DNA from 4 places in the Lysinibacillus sp. GW823-FHT02G10 genome. Region 3 is predicted to be linked to each of the others. Evidence: riboswitches for the same ligand, from Rfam matches in the RefSeq annotation. Region 3 holds a riboswitch; each other region holds the start of a gene.
The links. A riboswitch is a leader RNA that binds a small molecule or an ion and turns the genes downstream of it on or off. The one in region 3 is predicted to bind cobalamin.
Positions count from the first base shown of each region.

Region 1: it holds a riboswitch for cobalamin, as region 3 does, so the genes downstream of both, AC1RFD_RS20340 (FecCD family ABC transporter permease) here and AC1RFD_RS05555 (hypothetical protein) in region 3, are expected to answer to the same signal.
Region 2: it holds a riboswitch for cobalamin, as region 3 does, so the genes downstream of both, AC1RFD_RS06430 (glutaredoxin family protein) here and AC1RFD_RS05555 (hypothetical protein) in region 3, are expected to answer to the same signal.
Region 4: it holds a riboswitch for cobalamin, as region 3 does, so the genes downstream of both, AC1RFD_RS19140 (hypothetical protein) here and AC1RFD_RS05555 (hypothetical protein) in region 3, are expected to answer to the same signal.

Region 1 covers NZ_JBXAJI010000010.1:43,870-49,134, reverse strand. The annotation lists gene AC1RFD_RS20360 (sensor histidine kinase) at 1-1,129, shown strand, start outside; gene AC1RFD_RS20355 (response regulator transcription factor) at 1,107-1,808, shown strand; gene AC1RFD_RS20350 (YdhK family protein) at 1,850-2,419, opposite strand; gene AC1RFD_RS20345 (biotin transporter BioY) at 2,523-3,119, opposite strand; cobalamin riboswitch at 3,273-3,459, shown strand; gene AC1RFD_RS20340 (FecCD family ABC transporter permease) at 3,606-4,652, shown strand; gene AC1RFD_RS20335 (heme ABC transporter ATP-binding protein) at 4,658-5,265, shown strand, end outside.
Region 2 covers NZ_JBXAJI010000001.1:1,231,139-1,236,403, forward strand. The annotation lists gene AC1RFD_RS06400 (ABC transporter permease subunit) at 1-55, shown strand, start outside; gene AC1RFD_RS06405 (ABC transporter ATP-binding protein) at 69-839, shown strand; gene AC1RFD_RS06410 (ABC transporter ATP-binding protein) at 849-1,655, shown strand; gene AC1RFD_RS06415 (DUF2089 domain-containing protein) at 1,846-2,211, shown strand; gene AC1RFD_RS06420 (SHOCT-like domain-containing protein) at 2,224-2,610, shown strand; gene AC1RFD_RS06425 (hypothetical protein) at 2,620-2,901, shown strand; cobalamin riboswitch at 3,272-3,449, shown strand; gene AC1RFD_RS06430 (glutaredoxin family protein) at 3,568-3,792, shown strand; gene nrdI (class Ib ribonucleoside-diphosphate reductase assembly flavoprotein NrdI) at 3,789-4,148, shown strand; gene nrdE (class 1b ribonucleoside-diphosphate reductase subunit alpha) at 4,145-5,265, shown strand, end outside.
Region 3 covers NZ_JBXAJI010000001.1:1,051,982-1,057,246, reverse strand. The annotation lists gene AC1RFD_RS05560 (GTP-binding protein) at 110-2,047, shown strand; gene AC1RFD_RS05555 (hypothetical protein) at 2,184-2,939, opposite strand; cobalamin riboswitch at 3,166-3,349, opposite strand; gene AC1RFD_RS05550 (GNAT family N-acetyltransferase) at 3,561-4,328, shown strand; gene AC1RFD_RS05545 (PH domain-containing protein) at 4,492-4,872, opposite strand; gene AC1RFD_RS05540 (YhfM domain-containing protein) at 4,983-5,265, shown strand, end outside.
Region 4 covers NZ_JBXAJI010000007.1:178,932-184,196, forward strand. The annotation lists gene ytvI (sporulation integral membrane protein YtvI) at 1-318, opposite strand, end outside; gene AC1RFD_RS19130 (hypothetical protein) at 409-963, shown strand; gene AC1RFD_RS19135 (glutathione peroxidase) at 1,044-1,589, shown strand; cobalamin riboswitch at 1,714-1,911, shown strand; gene AC1RFD_RS19140 (hypothetical protein) at 2,070-2,627, shown strand; gene AC1RFD_RS19145 (ABC transporter substrate-binding protein) at 2,611-3,561, shown strand; gene AC1RFD_RS19150 (tyrosine-protein phosphatase) at 3,707-4,474, shown strand; gene AC1RFD_RS19155 (MATE family efflux transporter) at 4,609-5,265, shown strand, end outside.

The DNA.
Region 1 (5,265 bases), on a different contig from region 3:
CTCACAGCCACATCAAGAAATCAGTGATCTGATTCGTGAAATAGAGGGGGAAATACCTTATGAAGGAAGGGTTTTACAAGACAATTGGCAAGAAGTTAAAGCAATTGCGACTATAAGCCCTATTCAAAATCAGCAAGGAACGATTGGCTATGTATTTATGTTTCAAAATACCGATTCCATCCATGCATTAATGAAACGGCTGAATAAGCATTTTCTCATCGTGGGTATTGTATCTGGTCTAGTCAGTATTGCAGTCATTGTTGTTCTATCTCGTAAGCTGGCTAAGCCACTTATTCAAATGAAAGAGGCTACATTGAAAATGAGTAAGGGTGATTTTACAGTTGCTCTTTCTACGAATGGAAAAGATGAGCTTGGGGATTTATCAAATGCTATCCAGCTTTTATCCAATGATTTAAATCATCTAAGGCAAGAGCGTAAGGAGTTTTTATCGAGTATTGCACATGAGCTTCGTACACCGCTAACTTTTATTAAAGGCTATACAGACATTCTTGCTAAACGGGATTTAACAGGGCAAGATCGTCAAAAGTATTTAGCTATTATAATAGAAGAAACAAATAGACTTTCTAGATTAATCAAAGATTTATTTGATTTAGCGAAAATGGATGAAAACTCATTTGTAATTGAAAAACATTGCTTACATTTAGAGCCGTTTTTTACAAGCATTGAAGAAAAATTAAGTCCCGCTTTTCAAGATAAAGGTATCTATTTAGTTGTACGTTGTGATAATGGCTTAACACTATGTGCAGATGAAGCAAGACTTGAGCAAATTCTGATTAATCTATTAAATAATGCATTAATCTATTGTGCACCAGGAGATATGACTACAGTCACTGTAAAACAAGACAGTGGAATTTTAAGCATCATCGTTGAAGACACAGGGAAAGGAATTCCAAAGAAGGATTTACCGTATATTTTTGATCGGTTTTATCGAGTGGAAAAATCACGTAGTCGTGCTTTAGGTGGATCTGGACTTGGGCTTGCTATTGTCAAGGAGCTAGTACAAGCACATGGGGGAGAAATAAAGGTTAGAAGTGAAATAAATAAAGGGACTACTTTTGAATTATCATTTAAAGGAGTAGAAATGAATGAAAACGATTTTATGCATTGATGATGAACCAAGAATGTTAGATTTATTAACCCTTTATTTGGAACCACTATTTAATTGTAGAGCAATGTCTTCTATACAAGAGGCATTGGATTTTTTAGAAGAAGAGCATGTGGATTTAGTTCTTTTGGATATAATGATGCCAGAGATGGATGGGTGGCAGGTTTGCCAGGAAATTAGGAAGTTTTGGGATGTTCCTATCATTATGCTTACTGCAAAAGGAGAACACGCTGATATTGTAAAAGGTTTAAATCTTGGTGCTGATGACTACGTTTTAAAGCCTTTTGATGAGGAAGAATTGTTAGCACGCATACATGCTGTATTAAGAAGAACGATATCTGAAGAAAAAGTGATTAACTTTGAAGGGCTTTGTTTAGATAGAGAGTCCTTTGAAGTATATTTTCAGCATAAGGCAATTCCATTAACACCAAAGGAATTTGCCATGCTCGCCCTATTTTTAGATTATCAAAATAGAGCATTTTCTAGAGAACACCTTATACATGCCGTTTGGGGATATGATGTAACGATTGAAGATCGTACCATTGATTCACATGTACGTAATTTACGAGAAAAATTAAGAAAAAGTGGTTTTCCGGCGGATGATTACTTGCAAACCGTTTGGGGCATCGGCTATAAATGGCATAAGTCTGCAAAGAGAAAGCAAATGGAACATAAAAGCTAGAAATTAACCTCTACCAGAATTGAAGGTAGAGGTTATTTCTATTATTTTGGACTAAGCTCTTCTTCTGTTACCCATTTATGATTTGTTACAGCTTCACCACTTGTAGTGGAAGTATAATCAACCATATATACAGTTGTTTGCACAGCCTCGTCAATAAGGACAGTCGCATTTTCCATACCTTCCATATGTGTTGCGTCCGTTTTTACTTCTGTTCCAGGAGCCAGTGGTGCTTCTTGTGGGTCAATTAATTCTTCATGAATTACCCACTTATGCTTTTCTATTCGCTTTCCACCAGTTGTAGGCTCATAGGAAATAACATAGGCAGTTGTAGTATAGGCACCTACTATTGTTGCTTCGGCCCCTTTCATACCTTCCATATGTCCATCTGTAATAATGGCTGTGCTTCCTATAGGAAATTTCGGATTTTCAGCTTTTTTTAACGTTACTGGTACTTCGCCAGAACTTGAATGGTTCATTGTAGAATGATCCATTTCTTCAGCAGCTTCATTAGAAGTGGACGCAGGATTTGTTTGATCCTCTGTACAAGCCGATAAACTAATTAGAGCGACTACTGATAATAGTCCGACTGACCATCTTTTATTGAATTTCATATGATATCCTCCTCACTATGTGCTCCTAATGTAGCAAATAAATGTGCAGAAACGATGGATATAACCTATGAAAAACATTTCTTTAGTCTGGCGGGGAGATATGCTATTGATTAGGCATGATCTTCAATGTTTTTTGTAATCTATGGGCGAAGATACCAGCAAAAATAGCTAAAATAATATCTTTTGGTAGTGGAGGAATCATCCAAAGCCAAGCGAGCTTATATGAAAAATTCTCTGGCGCACTTGCCCATAGCTTATAGGCAAAAAACATCCAATTTGTTCCTATCAAATAATTTATAGCCGTTGCTACCAAAGCAGCTACGATAAAACTTTTCTTTGTTCCGCTTCGTTCTACGATTAACCCCGCAACAAATGCCGCAAATATAAAAGTAATAATAAACCCAAAGGTAGGGCTTAAAATTTGGCCAATTCCACCCCCGAAACGAGCAAAGACAGGAGCTCCTGCCAATCCTACGCACATATAAATTGTGCAGGCAAGCGCACCTTTTCTACTACCAAGAATAAGCCCTGCTAAAATTGCAAAGAAGGTTTGAAGCGTAATGGGTACACCACCAACTACCATAAAAGGTGCAAAGGAAGTGATATTAGCACCCACCATCATTAACGTTGTAAATAATCCAATGTAGGTAATGTCAACAGTTCTTAACTTATGGTGACTATGTTGTGTAACAGTTGCCATGATTTCACCTCGTTTTATAAGTTATTACTGCTAGTGTAAAAAACGAATGTATTTGTGTCAACCTTATTATTTATATAAGTTAACTCAATTGCTGAATTAAATTGAAGTAGACTATCTATCTATAAAAATGTATGATAGAACCGTCACAATTTTATAACTTCAAATACTATTGGTGTGACATTTTGAATGTCACTTAAAAGGGAAGTCGGTGGAAGTCCGACGCTGTCCCGCAACTGTAACGAGGAATCCTATAATATGATTTGCCACTGTTTAAGAATGGGAAGGCAATTATAGGATAGTGAATCGAAGCCAGGAGACCTGCCATTTAGTAATACCTGTAATGCCCACGAGGATGCAAGCAATTACGGACAATAGCTGGATATTTTTCTGACTTTGTTTAATCTTGGGTATTTCTATGCGCATTTTCGCATGGGATACCTTTTTTTATTGCTTCATTCATCAATATTCAGTAGGAGTTTAAAACAGATGAATAAAAAATTTATGTTATTTTCCTTCGTACTTTTCATGGTATTAATTGTTTCAATGACCTTTGCTGTAATGGTTGGCTCAGTTTCAGTTACACCGTTATATGTATGGAAAGTTATTCTTTCTAAAATTCCTTTTATACAAAATTCGATCGAGCAAGATTGGAGTCGCTCTCAGGAAATCATCATCTGGCAAATAAGAGCACCTCGTGTTTTGCTAGCTGCGATAGTAGGAGCGGGGTTAGCTATTGCAGGGGCAGCCATTCAGGCACTAGTACGTAATTCTATTGCAGACCCGTATATTCTAGGGATTTCTTCAGGGGCAGCTGTCGGAGCTACTTCTGTGATTATTTTAGGAGCCTTTTCATTTTTAGGTATTTACGCTCTTTCAGTATCCGCATTCCTTGGTTCATTACTTGCCATTGCACTTGTCTTTTTCTTATCACGTGTTGGGGGACGTGTCTCTATTTTCCGCTTGCTATTGGCAGGCATGGCTGTGTCCTTTATCTTAACGGCTATCTCTAACTTTATTTTAATGATGTCAAAGCAAGAAGGGGCCTTAAAGGCTGTTATGTTTTGGATGCTAGGTAGTTTAGCTGGAGCCAAATGGAATAATATTGTGATTCCAGCTTTCGTATTTTTTATTGTATTTGGGCTACTGTGGCTACACTATCGCAATTTAAATTTATTATTACTAGGAGAAGAGGCGGCAGTGACATTAGGCGTTAATCTTCAGCAATTCCGCATTCAGTTAATACTACTAGTATCTCTATTAACAGGTGTGCTTGTCGCAGTTAGTGGTTCTATAGGATTTGTGGGTTTGATTATTCCCCATATTGTGCGTTTAATTGTGGGCTCAAACTATAAATACGTAATACCTATCAGTGCTTTAATAGGTGGAATATTCTTAGTGTGGGCAGATGCCTTTGCTCGAATTATTATTGCTCCTCAGGAAATGCCAATTGGTATTATTACAGCTTTTTGTGGAGGACCATTTTTCATTTGGCTTCTCCGTCGTAACAACTATTCTTTCGGTGAAGGAGATTAACTTCCATGACATTAGAAGCGAAACAAGTATCATTCTCCATTTACGATCAGCGTATACTGCATGATGTAAGCATTCAAATAAAAGAAAAGCAATTTGTTGGATTAATTGGTCCTAATGGGAGCGGAAAATCAACATTGTTAAAAAATATGTATCGTCTCCTAAAACCTGAAAGTGGATCGGTAGTATTAAATGAGCAAGATATATTAAAGCAATCAAGTAAAGCAATTGCGAAAAATTTGGCTGTTGTAAGCCAAGAGACACCCGTATTATTTGATTTCACTGTGCATGATTTAGTCAGTATGGGAAGAACCCCACATAAAAAGCTGTTAGAGCTTGATCAAGAGAAAGATTTTCAAATTGTTAAAGAGGCTCTTAGACAAACGGGCATATCGCATTTAGAGAAACGAGACTTTAGTTCGCTTTCTGGTGGCGAGAAAAAACGTGTCATGGTTGCAAGGGCACTCGCTCAACAAGCACAGATATTAATATTAGATGAGCCGACGAATCATTTAGATATTCAACATCAACTTCAACTTATGGATTTAATTCAGACTTTGCATTTAACCGTAGTAGCAGCTTTACATGATTTGAATATTGCTGCTATGTATTGCGA
Region 2 (5,265 bases), 180 kb from region 3:
CCTTGTTGTGTTATTGTTTAATCAATTAGCAAATCGTTTAAAAAGGCTTGACTAGGAAAGGGGAAGTTATGGAGAAAGTTTTAGAAGTGATAGACCTCACAGTCAAAATAGGGGAGAAAAATATATTAACCTCTATCAACCTGACAGCTTATAAAGGGCGAGTCCTAGGAATTATCGGGGAAAGTGGCAGTGGCAAGTCTATGCTTTGCCATGCCATCATGCAAACATTACCGTCCTTTGCCCATGTCAGCCAAGGGGAAGTACTCTATCTGCAAGAAAATTTATTAAACGTTTCAGCTACTAAATGGAGAGCTTATCGTGGCAGACATCTTTCGATGATTTTGCAAAACCCACCCGCTGCATTTGATCATATTCAAACGATTGAAAGTCATTTTCGAGAAACATTAAAAGCACACTTTAAGCTTACAAAAAAAGAAATGAGACAGATCGCCCTTGATGCTTTGAAAAAAGTTCATTTACCTCAGCCAGAGCAGCTCTTGTCCTACTATCCTTTCCAGTTAAGTGGAGGCATGCTACAGCGAGTGATGATTGCTCTGTCAATGGCGATACAGGCCTCCCTCTACATCGCAGACGAGCCTACGACTGCTCTGGATACCATCAATCAGAAACAAGTATTAACACTATTTAATCAAATTCGCTCAGAAACAGATGCTACCATACTCCTTGTCACGCATGATTTAGGTGTCATTGCTGAGCTTGCGGACGATGTGGCTGTGATGTATCAAGGAGAAATCGTTGAGCAAGCAAATGTTTTTGATTTTTTTGATGCGCCTCAGCATCCCTATACCAAGAAACTTTTACAAGCGAGAATGCTATGAGGTGATAAAATGACGCTACTAGAAGTAAAAAATATTGAGAAATACTATGCGCAAAGACCATTTCTATTCAAACGAGGACAGGAAGCCCCTGTATTAGAGAATGTGACATTTTCACTTCAGGAAGGAGAATGTCTTGGCATCGTCGGTCAAAGTGGTTCTGGAAAAAGCACATTAGGGCGCATTATTTTAGGGATTGAACGACCAACAAACGGAGAGCTGATCTTTCAAGGTGTCAATTTATACGAAGCACCCAGCAAAGAGAAAAAAATGATACGAAGAAATTTACAGGCTGTTTTTCAAAATAGTTATCATTCATTTAATCCAAAACAGACGATTTTCGAAATACTCGAAGAACCGTTTTTGAATTTCGAGCATTTTAGCAAAGCAGAGCGACAACAGAAAGTAAGGGAATTACTAGACTGTGTAGAGTTAGAGTGGGCAATGGCTCAAAACTATCCCTCACAGCTAAGTGGGGGACAGCAGCAACGAGTCAACATTGCTAGAGCTCTTGCATTAAAGCCGAAACTGATTGTTTTAGATGAGGCCATTAGTAGTCTTGATATGATTTTGCAAAAGACGATTATAGAGCTACTGCAAAGACTTCAAAAAGAGCTACAGCTTGCTTATCTATTCATTTCACATGATTTACAGGCCACACGTTTTATGTCAGATCGCATCCTTGTGATGCAGCATGGTCAGCTAGTGGAGGAGATAGGCAAGGGTGGGAAATATCAGCACCCCGCTTCACAAGCGTTATACAATGCAATTTTGCCATCACACCCGCGGGAAAGAAAAAAGAAGGATAGACCCAATTAAACAGAAACGCCATTTTGAGAAATTAAAAATGGCGTTTTCTTAATTTTTAAAGCAATATAGAAACAAAAATAAATAAAATTAATCAAGATATTAATTTTATTTATTTTTTAATTAAAATTATTAATTTTATTATTTACATCTTTAATTTCTTTATTATATAATCAGCTTAACTTAAAGGAAGGAGTTCACTATGGCTTATCAAGTAATCACAAATTGTCCTGTCTGCAGTAAAACATTAAAAATTACGAAGTTACAGTGTTCTCATTGTCACACGACCATTGAAAATGAGTTTGAATTGTCGAAGCTAGCATCCTTATCACAGGATCAGCTTCATTTTGTGGAAGTATTTTTAACCTGCCGAGGAAATATTAAAGAGGTTGAAAAGGAACTGGGGGTTTCGTATCCAACAGTTCGAGGCAAGCTAAATGATATTATTTCATCCCTTGGCTATGCTCAAAAGAAGAAAAATGAAGTAGATGAGAAAAAAATTGTAAGCATGCTTGAAAATGGCGAAATCACAACAGATGAAGCCATAAAGCTCTTAAAAGATGAATAGGGAGGAACGACCATGAAAGAGGAAATTACAAAAGTTTTAACGATGATTCAAGAGGGCAAAATTGATGCGGATAAAGGATCAGAGCTGATTCAAGTGCTACAACAGAAAGAAGAATCAGAGAATAAATTTGTGGAAAAAACAAAGTATTTAGATAAAACGTTAAAGGTCCGTGTTGTATCCACCGAAAATGATAATGTCACGGTAAATTTACCAATTAAACTTGTCAAAGCCGTATTGATGGCAGGACACAGCATCGCTGCAAGTATTCCGCAATCGGAAAAATACGTAAAAGATATCGACATCAATCTTCTTCTTGAAGCAATTGAAAATGAACTAGATGGACAAATTGTAGATATAAAATCAGCAAACGGGGATTCCGTTGCAGTCTTCATTGAGTAGAGGCGACGAATGATGCATGTAAAAGTGAAAGCAAAAGACGTTCGCTTTACCGTCCCTGTTCCCTATACTGTGCTAACCATTGTCCTCTCCATTTTAACTTCTAAATGGATACAGCAACAAGCCAATAAGTGGACAAAGGCATACTTCGATAAAAAGAAAATAGACTTTACCTTTCCCCTCATCGACAAAGAAATGCTAAAGCCGATTATCAAGGAACTACAAAATTATAAAGGACTTGTGCTAGTCGATGTCAAAGCTCAGGACGGGACTGAGGTTAAGGTTAGACTATAATCCCAATGATAGAATGGTAAGAGCATGTTATGATAAAAGCATGCTCTTTATTAATGTAATGAGCATCATTTGAAATGGGTAAGAGATGATCATTATTTCAGGACTTACGATAGAGACAACTATTTTTCAATGGTACATAAAATAGAAGATTTCTTTAAACTCAAATTAGAATTCTAGATCCATTTTAATAGAAAATCACGTACATCGTTAAAAATAGATTTTTGATTTGGGTATAAGTGATTAGTGGTAATCTATTTGGAACTACATAATTAAAAATACTGAATAATCCAAAAATAAAGAAGTTTAGAATCTTGATTTACTTTTCATTTGAAGGATGGTACACTTAAAACTATTGAACAACAACTATATATTGTGTTCGTTTTACAAAGGTACTACTACATGTAGTTTAAAAGGGAAGTTCGGTACAATTCCGACGCTGTCCCCGCAACTGTGAAGCTGACGATGATTGCAACCACTGTGCATTTGCATGGGAAGGGAATCAGAGAATGAAGCAAAGCCAGGAGACCTGCCTTTATAAAACAAATTTATCATTTCTTCGGGGATTAAGAGATGGGAACGTCAGTATTTTTGGTATGTTAACGTTTCCATTTAGCCTATCTCTCTAGAGGAGATAGGCTTTTTTATTTTATGAAAAGAGGGATTTCTATGAAACTTTATACGAAAACAATTTGTCCAAAATGCCTTTGGGTAAAATCTGAACTACAACGTGCAGGACTTGAAGCTGAAATTGTTAACATCGATCACGATGAACAAGCAAAGCAAACGATTATTGACGCAGGTTTTTTAAGTGTGCCTGTTTTAGAGATGAATGAAACTTTTATAGGAGATGTTCAGGAAATTGTTTCTCAAATTGAGTTGATTGCCCTATGATTGTTTACGCGAGTCGTACAGGTAATGTCCGAAATGTTGTATCCAAATTAAAGGCAGAATGTATCGAGCTCTCGGAAGAATTGCGATTGAACAAGCCATATCTCTTAATTACCTACACAGATGGTTTAGGTGACATTCCAGCAAAGGTACAACGTTTCTTAGAAAAAAACAGGGATTTTTGTAAAGGAGTAGTTGCCAGTGGTAATAGTAACTTCGGTCATCATGTATTTGGCGCTGCTGGTGAGAAAATCGCTGCTACCTATCATGTACCCTTAGTAAGGAAATTAGATTTACGAGGTAATCAAACGGATTACGAAGCAATACAAACGTTTTATGAAACGAGGGTAATGAGATGAAAACCTATTTAAAGCTTAATAATGACGTACTGAATCGTTATAGTACAACTGGATTACTTGAGTTAGAAAAGGACCGCGAAGCTACGCGCCGCTACTTTTTAGAGTATGTTAACGTACGTTTGCGTTATTTTATAGATATTGAGGAAAAAATACGCTATTTAGTTGATGAGGGCTACTATGAGAAAGCATTTATCGACATGTACGAAATGGAATTTATTAAGAAGCTGTACAAGAAAGCCTATGATTATAATTTCCGCTTTCCATCCTTTATGAGCGCAAGCAAATTTTACGATAGCTATGCTATGAAAAGTCGTGATGGGGAAGAAATCTTAGAAAAGTATGAGGATCGTATTGTCATTATTGCTTTGTATTTAGCTCAAGGCAACACGGCTCTAGCAGAACGCTCTGTCGAAGCAATGATGGAAGCCTATCAGCCTGCAACACCAACTGCTTTAAATAGTGGTAAGAAAGCACGTGGTGAATTAGTCAGCTGCTTTAAATTATCAATGGATGACTCCATGAATAGTATTGCTGAAAATATTGGCTATTGTTTAGAGCTATCACGCCTTGGTGGTGGAGTTGGGGTCAACTTAACAGATTTACGTCCATTAGGTGATCCAATTAAAGAGATATTAAATCGTGCAAGTGGTGTCATCCCAGTAGCGAAACTGTTAGAAAATTCTTTCAGTTATTCTAATCAGTTAGGGCAACGAAATGGCTCAGGTGTTGTCTATCTAAATATTTTCCATGCAGACATAGAAAATTTCATTTCATCAAAAAAACCAAATGCTGATGATAAAATTCGCCTCGCTACCCTTTCAACAGGGATTATTATACCTAGTATTTTCTTCGAACTGATGAAACGTGATAAGGATATTGTTTTGTTTAGCCCATACGATATTTTTAAAGAATATGGCAAACGTATGTCTGAAATTTCTATTTCAGACATGTACTACGAGCTACTTGATAACCCTAAAATTCGTAAAATTAAACGTTTAAATGCACGAAAGCTTTACACAGAGGTGAAAAAAGCACAATTTGAATCAGGTTATCCGTTTGAAATCTTTGATGATAATGTCAATAAGGTACATCCTTTAAAAAATATTGGACGTGTCAA
Region 3 (5,265 bases):
ATTATATTAGCACTATTTCGACATAAAGACGAACTATTTTACAAGAAATATAGAAGCTAGTATTCTGTTACAATAAAAAGATAGCATTCTATAGAAACGAGGATTTCTTATGTACAAAACGATCGGTGTACTTGCGCACGTGGATGCAGGAAAAACGACCTTCTCTGAGCAAGTGCTTTTTCATACAAATAGTATTCAAGCACGGGGGCGTGTTGATCATCAGGATACCTTTCTTGATCATCATGAGCTAGAGCGCAGACGAGGCATTACGATATTTGCCGAGCAAGGGCGCATGAATATTGGCGATGATACATACACATTGATTGATACGCCAGGGCATGTCGATTTCTCCCCTGAGATGGAGCGTGCCATTCGTGTGATGGATTATGCCATTATTATCATTAGCGCTGTCGAAGGGATACAGGGCCATACAGAAACAGTGTGGCAACTTTTACGTCAATACCATGTCCCTACCTTCTTCTTTATCAACAAAATGGATCGTGAGGGTGCCAATATGGAGGCCGTCATCAGCCAGCTTCGTAAAGATTGCTCTCAGTATGTATTATTCATCGATGAGCCACTGCGAGCAGACTATGTATCAAATAATATTATGGAATGGCTGGCGGAGCGCGACGAAAAATTGCTTGATGCCTTTCTAAATGAGTCATTGGAGCATGAACAGTGTCTTGCTCAATTAAAGGAAATGATTAAAAATGAAGGTGCCTTCCCTTGCTTTGCTGGCTCGGCCTTAAAGGATGAGGGCATTCAGGAATTTCTTGACCAGCTCCCGTTGTTAACGGCTTCCCATTTTGACAAGGATGCCCCATTTGAGGGCGAGGTTTTTAAGATTCGTCATGATGGTCACCAGCGTTTAACCTTTATGAAGGCAACCAAGGGCTCGTTGCATGTACGAGATGAATTTTCATTTGACGAAGTAACAGAAAAAGTGACCGAAATTCGCCTTTATAACGGCAGTCGCTTTGAGACCGTTCAACAGGTAGAGGCAGGAGAAATTTTCGCTGTCAAAGGACTGAGCCAAGCAAACATTGGGGATCGAATCGGTACAACGATGCTATCACAGCCCTATGAGCTTGTCCCAACCTTACAGGCAAAGGTTCAATATGAGGGTGATCAGCATATCAAGGAAGTGCTACAGATTTTCCGTTTACTCGAAGCAGAAGAACCGTCCTTGCGTGTGGTCTGGCAGGAAAAATTTCAGGAAATCCATGTGCATATTATGGGTGCCATTCAATTGGAGGTCCTGACTGAGGTATTAATGACGCGTTTTTCATTAGCTGTCTCCTTTGGTGAGCCGCAAATTTTATACATGGAAACCATTGCGACGACCGTAACGGGCTATGGTCATTTCGAGCCCCTCAAGCATTATGCAGAAGTTCATTTATTAATGGAGCCAAATCCACGTGGAACAGGTAATACCTTCACCAATGCCTGTCATGCCGATCATTTATCTGTAGGCAATCAGCGCCTTGTTGAAAAGCATCTGTTTGAGCGTGACCATCATGGGCTACTAACAGGCTTCCCTGTAACAGATATTCATTTTACACTTCTAACAGGTCGCGGGCACAATGAACATACATCGGGGGGAGATTTCCGTGAAGCCAGTTTCCGTGCCCTGCGTCAGGGGCTGGAGCAGGCACAAAATGTCCTACTTGAACCCTATTATCGCTTTAAAATGAAAGCTTCAAATGACTTTATCGGTCGTATGATGACTGATATTCAGCAAGCAGCTGGCACGTTCGATGACCCGATTTTATCCGAAACGGATGTTATCCTAACAGGTCGTGCACCTGTTGCCACTTTAATGAGCTACAGCACAACCTTTGCCGCCTATACAAATGGGAAAGGTGCACTCACACTCCAATTTGATGGCTATGATGTGTGCCATAATACAGAGGATGTGATTGCACAGATTGGCTACGATAAAAATGCCGACCCTGAGTATAGTTCCTCTAGTATCTTTTGTGCTAAGGGCAAAGGATATTCGGTTCCATGGCAAGAAGCACAGGCAGCCATGCATTGCCTGTAGGGTGGGCACTTCTGGTATTTCCTCGGCTTCCACTGGTATCCATCGCTCTAGCGCGGGTATTTCTTGCTTGGGCATCAATATATCTCTACCCTGCCATAAGATATTACAAGCCCTCCAAAAAATGGAGGGCTTGTTTTTATAGTGCACCGACAGCTTTCTTTGTTGGATTGTCCAACAAATATGCGGGTTCAACTATTACATAGTCATGCTTGTTCGTAAAATCAATTAGTACCTTACCAGGTTGACTTTTTAATAGTTGTAGATGATCAATTAATTGCAGTAAAAGCTCGTGACCGTTTCCACGTGGATGCCAGTTGAAATGATAATCATTTAACGCTTGCACCGCTTCAATAAATTGGGCATATTCCTGCTGCACAAATGCAATGAGTTTGTCATGATGAGATGCTAAATCATATAAATATGTTTCGTAAAAGCGCATGACAATCGAGCATAATAAGTCATTGACACGAGCAGCACTTAAAACAGGCTTTGGCTCCAATGATAGACGGTCGAGGTTGGGCTTTGCGCGTGTAGAATCAATGCGCGTAATTAAGTGATACGCTTCTCCGTTGACCTCATAGACAATCGGATTGGTCGGCATGTACATCATAAAACTATTTGTCTTTGTTTTTAGTTCATCTGCTATGGCTGCTTTCGCTAAAAGATGACCGTCCACATCCCCATTTTGTATCCAAATAATTTCTTTATTATATAAGATTTGCTCAAAGAAGCGATCATTGCGAATCAGCTTCGTTGCTAATAATTGATCGATCAGAGACTCGACCACCATTCTTGTTTTCGCTTTCTTGGCAACTTCTGTGCGTGGTTGCTTACAAATGTTCAGATCTTCATAAGGCGTTTCCAACATTGTCGTTACATGAATATTTGTCATACGTGCATCCCCTTTGCGTACATATTTTCAAAACAAAAAGGACTCCCTACTTTTGAGGAAATCCTTCATTTTATCTTCTTTCATCACACAATGCCAAACAAACCCTAAGTATGTGTGAACGAGTTCGATTGTGAACCCTTTCATTTACTATGGGCGTTTGACGTACTGTGACGAACAGAGCATTCTGTTTTGTCAACATGCCACCTCCTATTCCTCGTAGGTTTATGGTGTGTACTCGTAACAGGCAGGTATCCTGACTCATGATCATCGCTTCTTTTCTCCTTCCCGTCCAAAGACAGTGGATACTGAAAAGTCGCTCACATTTACAGTTGCGGGACAGTGTCGGATTCGCACCGACTTCCCTTTTAAGCAAATTGCACGCAATTTACACCTATTACTACACGCTATTCAGTTGTCATAGGAATGAGTATATGCACATTCCTATTAGATTACTAAAATCAATTGTAAAGTAGTGTTTTTCTAAAGTCAAATATCACAATATTTTCCAAACTACTAATAAAGTTATAGCGGGATATAAAAAAGGTGAACTGCGTATTTTTTATCTTTCATTGACTTTATAATGAAAGATAGTGAACTTCTAATAGGGGAAGGATGAAAAATATGAAAACAAGTCAACAATTAGTAACGAGTAATTTAGAGGAAAAAATGAAACTATTTACTCGAGCCGTTTCTGGACAAATTATAGAGGAAGCTCATTTTGTCATAGCCAATACAAATATTCCAACTGATACATTTAATTTGTTAGTAGCGAAATCGCCTATAATTCATAAGGAAAATCATCTTAAACAAAGGATTAATCATTTCATTGTGAATAAACTTCCCTTCAGCACGTGGGTGGATGCCAACTATCTAAGCGATGATTGGCTACAACTGATAAAAGACTGCAATTTACAGGAAGCTGAACGAAATATGATGATGAAGCTTGACCATACACTTCACACAGGTCCACGAATTTCCAATTATCTTACCATCACAGAAGTAAGTAACAAGGAAGAGCTTCTACAATATAAGGAAGTTTTTCTAAGTTTATTTGGAGAAACAGCAGAAAGAGATGCATTAGAAATTTACTTTCATCAATTCTCACAGGAAAAACTAGCATCAAATGCTCGCATGTTTATTGGTTGTATAAAGGAAGTACCTATCGCTACGGGATTATTAATCGACAGTAAACATAGCTATGGGATTTATGATGTGATGACAAAAGATGCGTATAGGGGCAAGGGTTATGGCAGTGAGATGTTTCAATTCCTACTCAGTCAAACAATCGATAAGCAAAAGCCCGTAGTCTTACAGGCATCAGAGGATGGAAAAAATATTTATAAACGCTTCGGGTTTAAAGAAGTCGGAGAAATGATTGTATTTGAATAAGACTTCGCCAAGGCGCTCTTATTTACACTTGACAGTATTTTCGAGCTTACCGTAATCATGAAGCCGATTTAAAATCCGTTACACCGACCCCTTCCTGGCACGACAGAAAAGCCTCGCAAATCTGCGGGCTTTTGGTTGTGCACACGTACTATTAGCACCTTCATTACGTCCCCAAAACATACTGTGCTAAGACGCTTTGCACCTTATAAATATTTGTCGCCTTATTGAAGTTTTTTTGAATCGGTAATGGACTGCCAGACACCCATATTTTAAGCTCTGCATCTAAATCAAATGTTCCAGCTGTTTCGACTGAAAAATGAACGATATTTTTATAGGGAATGGAATGATACTCTGTTTTCTTGCCAGTCACTCCTTGCTTATCAATGAGGATCAATCGTTTATTGGTAAAAATAAACGTGTCTCTAATAATTTTATAGGCGTTCTTGACTGTCTCGTTTGGAATTAATAAATTATGGACCTCCTCCTGTAGTTTTTCTAAATTCACCTCGCTTGCATTGCCGATCAATCCATCAAATAAGCCCACTATCTGTCCCCTTTCGCTCTCGTTTATTTAATGTATTACAAAAAAGTGAGAGCTACGACAGGAAATGGTGGTATTATTTAGCCTATAGAGGGGGTGAGTGGTTGCGAATAATGATAGCTGCCTTAGTGTCTCTACTAGCCGTTGTTTTACTAGGATGTAATGAAAAACCAGATGATAAATTAGCTAAGGTCAGCATTTCTATTGGTGCTAAATTTAACAAGGTGAACACTGATTTTTTTAAAGAATATACGGATGAAGAATCACTTACACTATTCCAACAAGCCATTGCAACAACAGTCAAAAACGAGGGTGTTGTCAATATGGCTTCGCCAGAATATGATGTACAAATAGTGGACAAGGCAGGAAACAAATATCGCTATCATCTTTGGTTAG
Region 4 (5,265 bases), on a different contig from region 3:
CCACATATCTGATAGCTTGGAAATATAATAGGGAGCTTGCTTAGATAGTAAAATTATTTGTGTCATTATTTGTGTAATAGAAAGATAACAAATAATAGATATAACAATAACACTCACTATGTAAATAAAAGCAACTGCTATTTTCCGTGACATTTTCCATTTCCGTTTAAAGAACATGACAATTGGTTCTAAGAAAAATGCACTAATCCCAGCAAGTATTAAAGGCATGGACACTGGGATAACAAAATAGGCAGCTAGAAGTAGTGATATTATCACAATCAACCGAAAAATCAATTTCCTAGCATTAAATTTATTCATAAACTCACCTTCTTTGCGAAAAAAATTAAGTTAAGTGTACCATAAATCAAATTTTATTACGTTCTGAAACAATAAAGGTAGGGATGAATTATGGAAAAAGAGATTTTGCAACTTTTTAGTAATCTAACAGAGCATGATCGCGATATTCAATATGAATCTTACGAGGAATTAATAAAAATTATGCAAGAACCCGTAGATTGGACATATGCAGTTTGGGAACAGCTAATAAAAGCTCTTACATACAATAATGGTTATTCTCGTGCACGTGCTGCACAAATTTTATGCGCTTTAGCTGCAAAAAGTGATCCAGAAGAAAGGGTCTTGGAGGATTTTTTAAAGATTTGGGCTGTGACTTACGATGAACAATCTGCTACGGCAAGGCATGCATTACAAGCAATTTGGAAAATTGGACAGGCGGGTCCAGTACAAAGAGATTTGGTTGTATCGTATCTAGCTAAAAGATTTCAAACATGTATAGATGAAAAACAGCCATCTCTTATTCGTCAGGATATTATAATGTCATTTAAAAAGTTATATGATCAAACAAATGACTCGAAATTATTAGATATTGCCCATCGTTTAATTAATGAAGAACAAGATGCTAAATATAAAAAGAAGTATAAGTCAGCCATCCGTTCAAAGTAGCGAGGTGGTGTTTTTTTGTGCAAATTCTTTGATGAACGATAGAATAGTCAACTATAATGAATGAAAAAAGGGGATTATGCATGAGCATTTATAATTATCTAGTTCGGAAGCCTAATGGCGAAATTTTATCGATGGAAACATATCGTGGAAAAACAATGTTAATTGTTAACACGGCAAACCAATGCCGATTTACATATCAATTTGAAGACTTACAGAAAATGTATGATAGATATGGAAAAGAGAATTTTGTAGTTCTTGGATTCCCTTGTGATCAATTTGGCCATCAAAATCCTGAAGATGGGGAGGAAACTAAGCATCTATGCAAGGTAAACTATGGGGTCACATTCCCGATTTTTGAGCTTGTACAGGTAAATGGAGAGGCTACCCATCCACTCTTTAATTATTTAAAGCATGAAGTGGATTACCGAGAGTTTGGGAAGGCAAGTATGCAGGAGAAAATGTTGGCAGAAGCAATTGTTCAACTTGCCCCAAGCTTTTTAGATGGTCGTAATATTCGCTGGAACTTTACAAAATTTCTAGTAGATGCTAATGGTAAGACCGTCGCACGCTTTGAACCAACAGATTCACAGCTCGATATTGAAAAAGCAATTGAAACACTATTATAGTAAATTTCTTAATAATGTAAAAATTTGTTAGGGTTTTCTCTTCAAGTAGAAATAATGCTATATTTTAAAACTGTGTACAGCTATTTTTTCTGAAGCATATATGATAAACTGCTTTACAAATGAAATATTCTTGCAGAATAAAGGTGCTAATTAGCATAATCGGGAATCCGGTGAAAAACCGGAGCTGTTTCCGCAACTGTAAGTGCAGCCATTATAAAGATTTACCACTGTCTCAAAGAAGATGGGAAGGTCCTTTATAACACATTCGTTTCATGTGACGAACTGTACAAGCCAGGAGACCGACCTTTATTTGAACGTATAAAAACTTCTCGGAAGCTAGGAGGATATACGGCAAATACATAGGCTTTGTCCAGTTTGATGGCTCATTATGTTATTTTTGTCGTTCCTTTGCAAAAAGGAGCGACTTTTTTATGCCTTTCAAATAAGAATTTTTCATTATAGAAAATAGGGGGGAAGCAAGTGAAAAAAGATGCCCGTTATTCTTGTTATCCATTTATGCGTGAGAAAGCTTCAACGGTCGATTTTGAAATTCGAACAGATAGCCTGACAACACATCTAGGAGTTGCATTAGCTGCGGTAAAAAAAGAGGATGTTCAAGTTGTTGCTGAGGATTTATTGCTTATGTTACCTATGGCTTATCATGTGAATGGCTCAGTACGTGGGAAATTAGCAGTAACTGAAGAGGATTTATCTTGGTTAAGTGAACGTTATGATTTTTACGTTCGCCATGTGAAGGAAGAGATTCAAAGTTTTGTTTTACCTCAAGGAACAGAGGCTGCTGCAGCCTTACATCTTTGTCGCAGTGAGGCAAAAAAATCATATCGTACTTTACACAAAGTATCAGAAGAACGAGAGGTTCCAGCTATTCTTTTCGATTACCTTGGTTTATTAGCTAATGTATGTTTTGTCATGGCTGTTTTTATGAATCAGCAAGCTGGAATAGCGGAAATACCGTTTATTAGTAAATCCTACCCAATGAAAAAGAAAAAGGAGAATAACAATGAAAAAAGTATTTAATTTCCAATGGCTATCAGTGCTCTTACTTGCACTGGTATTAGCAGGCTGTGGCACTGCTGAAGATACAAAAAATAAAGATGCTTCGCAAGATACACAACAAGCAGAGAAAACAAGCTATAAAGTGACAGATGACCGTGGAGTGGAAATAGAGTTTAAAGAAGTACCAAAAACAGTTGTATCTTTACAACCAAGTAATACTGAAATTTTGTTTGCTTTAGGTGTTGGCGATAAAATTGTAGGAGCAACTGAGTACGATACTTACCCAGAGGAAGCACAAAAAATTGAACGTGTCTCTGATACTACGAACTTTAACAGTGAAAGAATTATAGCGTTAAAGCCAGATGTTGTCATTGCTTATACAATCGGTGATAAGGATGCCCTAAAGCCGCTTGAGGACGCAGGAATTAAAGTGTTTGTTATTCAATCTGCGACTACTTTCGACGATGTTTATGGAGATATCGAACAAATTGCTGCTGTGATGGATGTTCCTGATAAAGGAAATAAATTAAACGAAGAGATTAAAGCGAAAATTGCTGAAGTACAAACGAAGGTGAAGGATGTAAAAACGCCGAAAAATGTTTATTTAGAGGTTAGCCCTAAGCCAGATATATATACAGCAGGCTCTAGCACTTTCCAGCAAGAAATATTAGATGCAGCTAATGTTAATAATGTTTTTTCTGACTTGAATAGCTGGGCAAAAGTGAATGAGGAAGATGTTATTGCGAAAAATCCAGATGTTATTTTAACAACAGTAAACTATACAGAAGATCCAATAGGAGAAATTCTTGGACGAGATGGTTGGAATACTGTGAAAGCTATTCAAAACAAAGCGGTATTGTCCATTGATACAGATATCTCTAATCGACCTGGTCCGCGTATTGGTGAAGCTGTAGAATTAGTAGCGAAGGCTGTGTACCCAGAGTTATTTAAATAAGAAATGTTTCCATGCTAGCTGTCAGCCATTCAGCTAGCATTTTTTATGTGGTTTAAATTATTACCTAGCGTGAAAATTGGAATTAATGTAGTTTGTTCTTTAAAATAAAAGTAAGTATGCTTGATAATCTTAGGAGGTGTAGTGATTGGAGCAATTAGAGACAAAGGTAATTCCATTTGAAGCAGTCTATAATTTCCGAGACATGGGTGGATATAAAACAAAAGATGGGCGTAGGGTAAAGAACGGTTTATTTTACCGCTCAGCTGCCCTTGGAAAAATGACACTGTCGGATAAAGAGCTATTTGAAACGTTAGGGATTAAGACCATTTTTGATTATCGCGATAACAATGAGGCGTATCATAATCCTAACCCAGTGTTCTCGCATGCTCAATATATACAAATCCCAGCGAAGGGTAATCATGCTTTTGAAATGCCAACCAATGCTGGTGGTAGAGATTTCTATAAAGTGGTAAGCCCTGAGATGTTTCGGGATTTTTATGCACAAATGCCTTTTAACAATCTTTCATTTAAAGAGTTAATGCAAACGATTCAAAATCCTAATAATCTAGGTCTTGTACATCATTGCGCAGTTGGTAAGGACCGAACGGGTATTGGAGGAGCACTTATTTTACTAGCTTTAGATGTACCCGTGGAGACTATCATGGAGGATTATTTAGATACTAATATACATTTACGTCCAATGGTAGAACGAATGGCTCAGGCTATTCAGCATCAGTATAATGAGCAAGAACTACAGCAATTTTATGCATTAATGTCCGCCCGTGAAGACTATTTACAAGCAGCATTGGATGCGATGGATCGTCGCTATGGTTCTAAGACTGGGTTTTTAGAGCAGGAATTTGGCCTAACAATTGAAAAACGAGAGCAATTACAATCTTATTGCTTAATTTAAAAATGAGCCCTTTCACACGATGTGAAAGGGATTTTTTATGTGGAAGCACTGTCTTCCTATAAATCTCTTTACAGTCTGAATATTTGTGATAAGATACAATAGATTTTTAAGAAAAAATAGGAGAAGTGAAAGTATTGGCAGACACAATTAAAGAGACAAATAAGTTAAGTCTATTCCATTTAACATGGCCAATCTTCTTAGAAGTTTTTCTATTTATGTTGATGGGACTAGCCGATACTTTTATGCTCAGTGCTTTATCAGATAATGCTGTATCAGGAGTAGGTGCAGCCAATCAATATATCCATATTGCCATCTTGATTCTGGAGGTAGTGGGCAATGGTGCATCTATTGTTGTTTCTCAGTATTTAGGCTCCAAACGCTTTTTTGAAGCGGCCAAGATCTCGGCGTTAGCGGTCACGATGAATTTGGTCGTTGGGCTTTTAATGAGTATTTTATTTTTCTTCTTTGCGAGACATTTAATGACAATGATGAACTTGCAGGGAGAAGTACTCCACTATGCACAAAGTTACTTAGCCATCATTGGGAGTTTTATTTTCCTACAGGCTATTATTAATGCACTCGCTGCAATTATTCGTGTACATGGTTGGACAAAACAAACTATGTACGTTTCGCTTGGCATGAACGTCTTACATGTTGTGCTAAACTACGGTCTTATTTTTGGGAATTTAGGTTTACCAGAGCTTGGTGTGAAAGGAGCGGCTATTTCCTCTGTCATTAGTCGCGGATTAGCCGTCCTAGTATTTTTCTGGTTGCTGTATCAGGTAATGGAA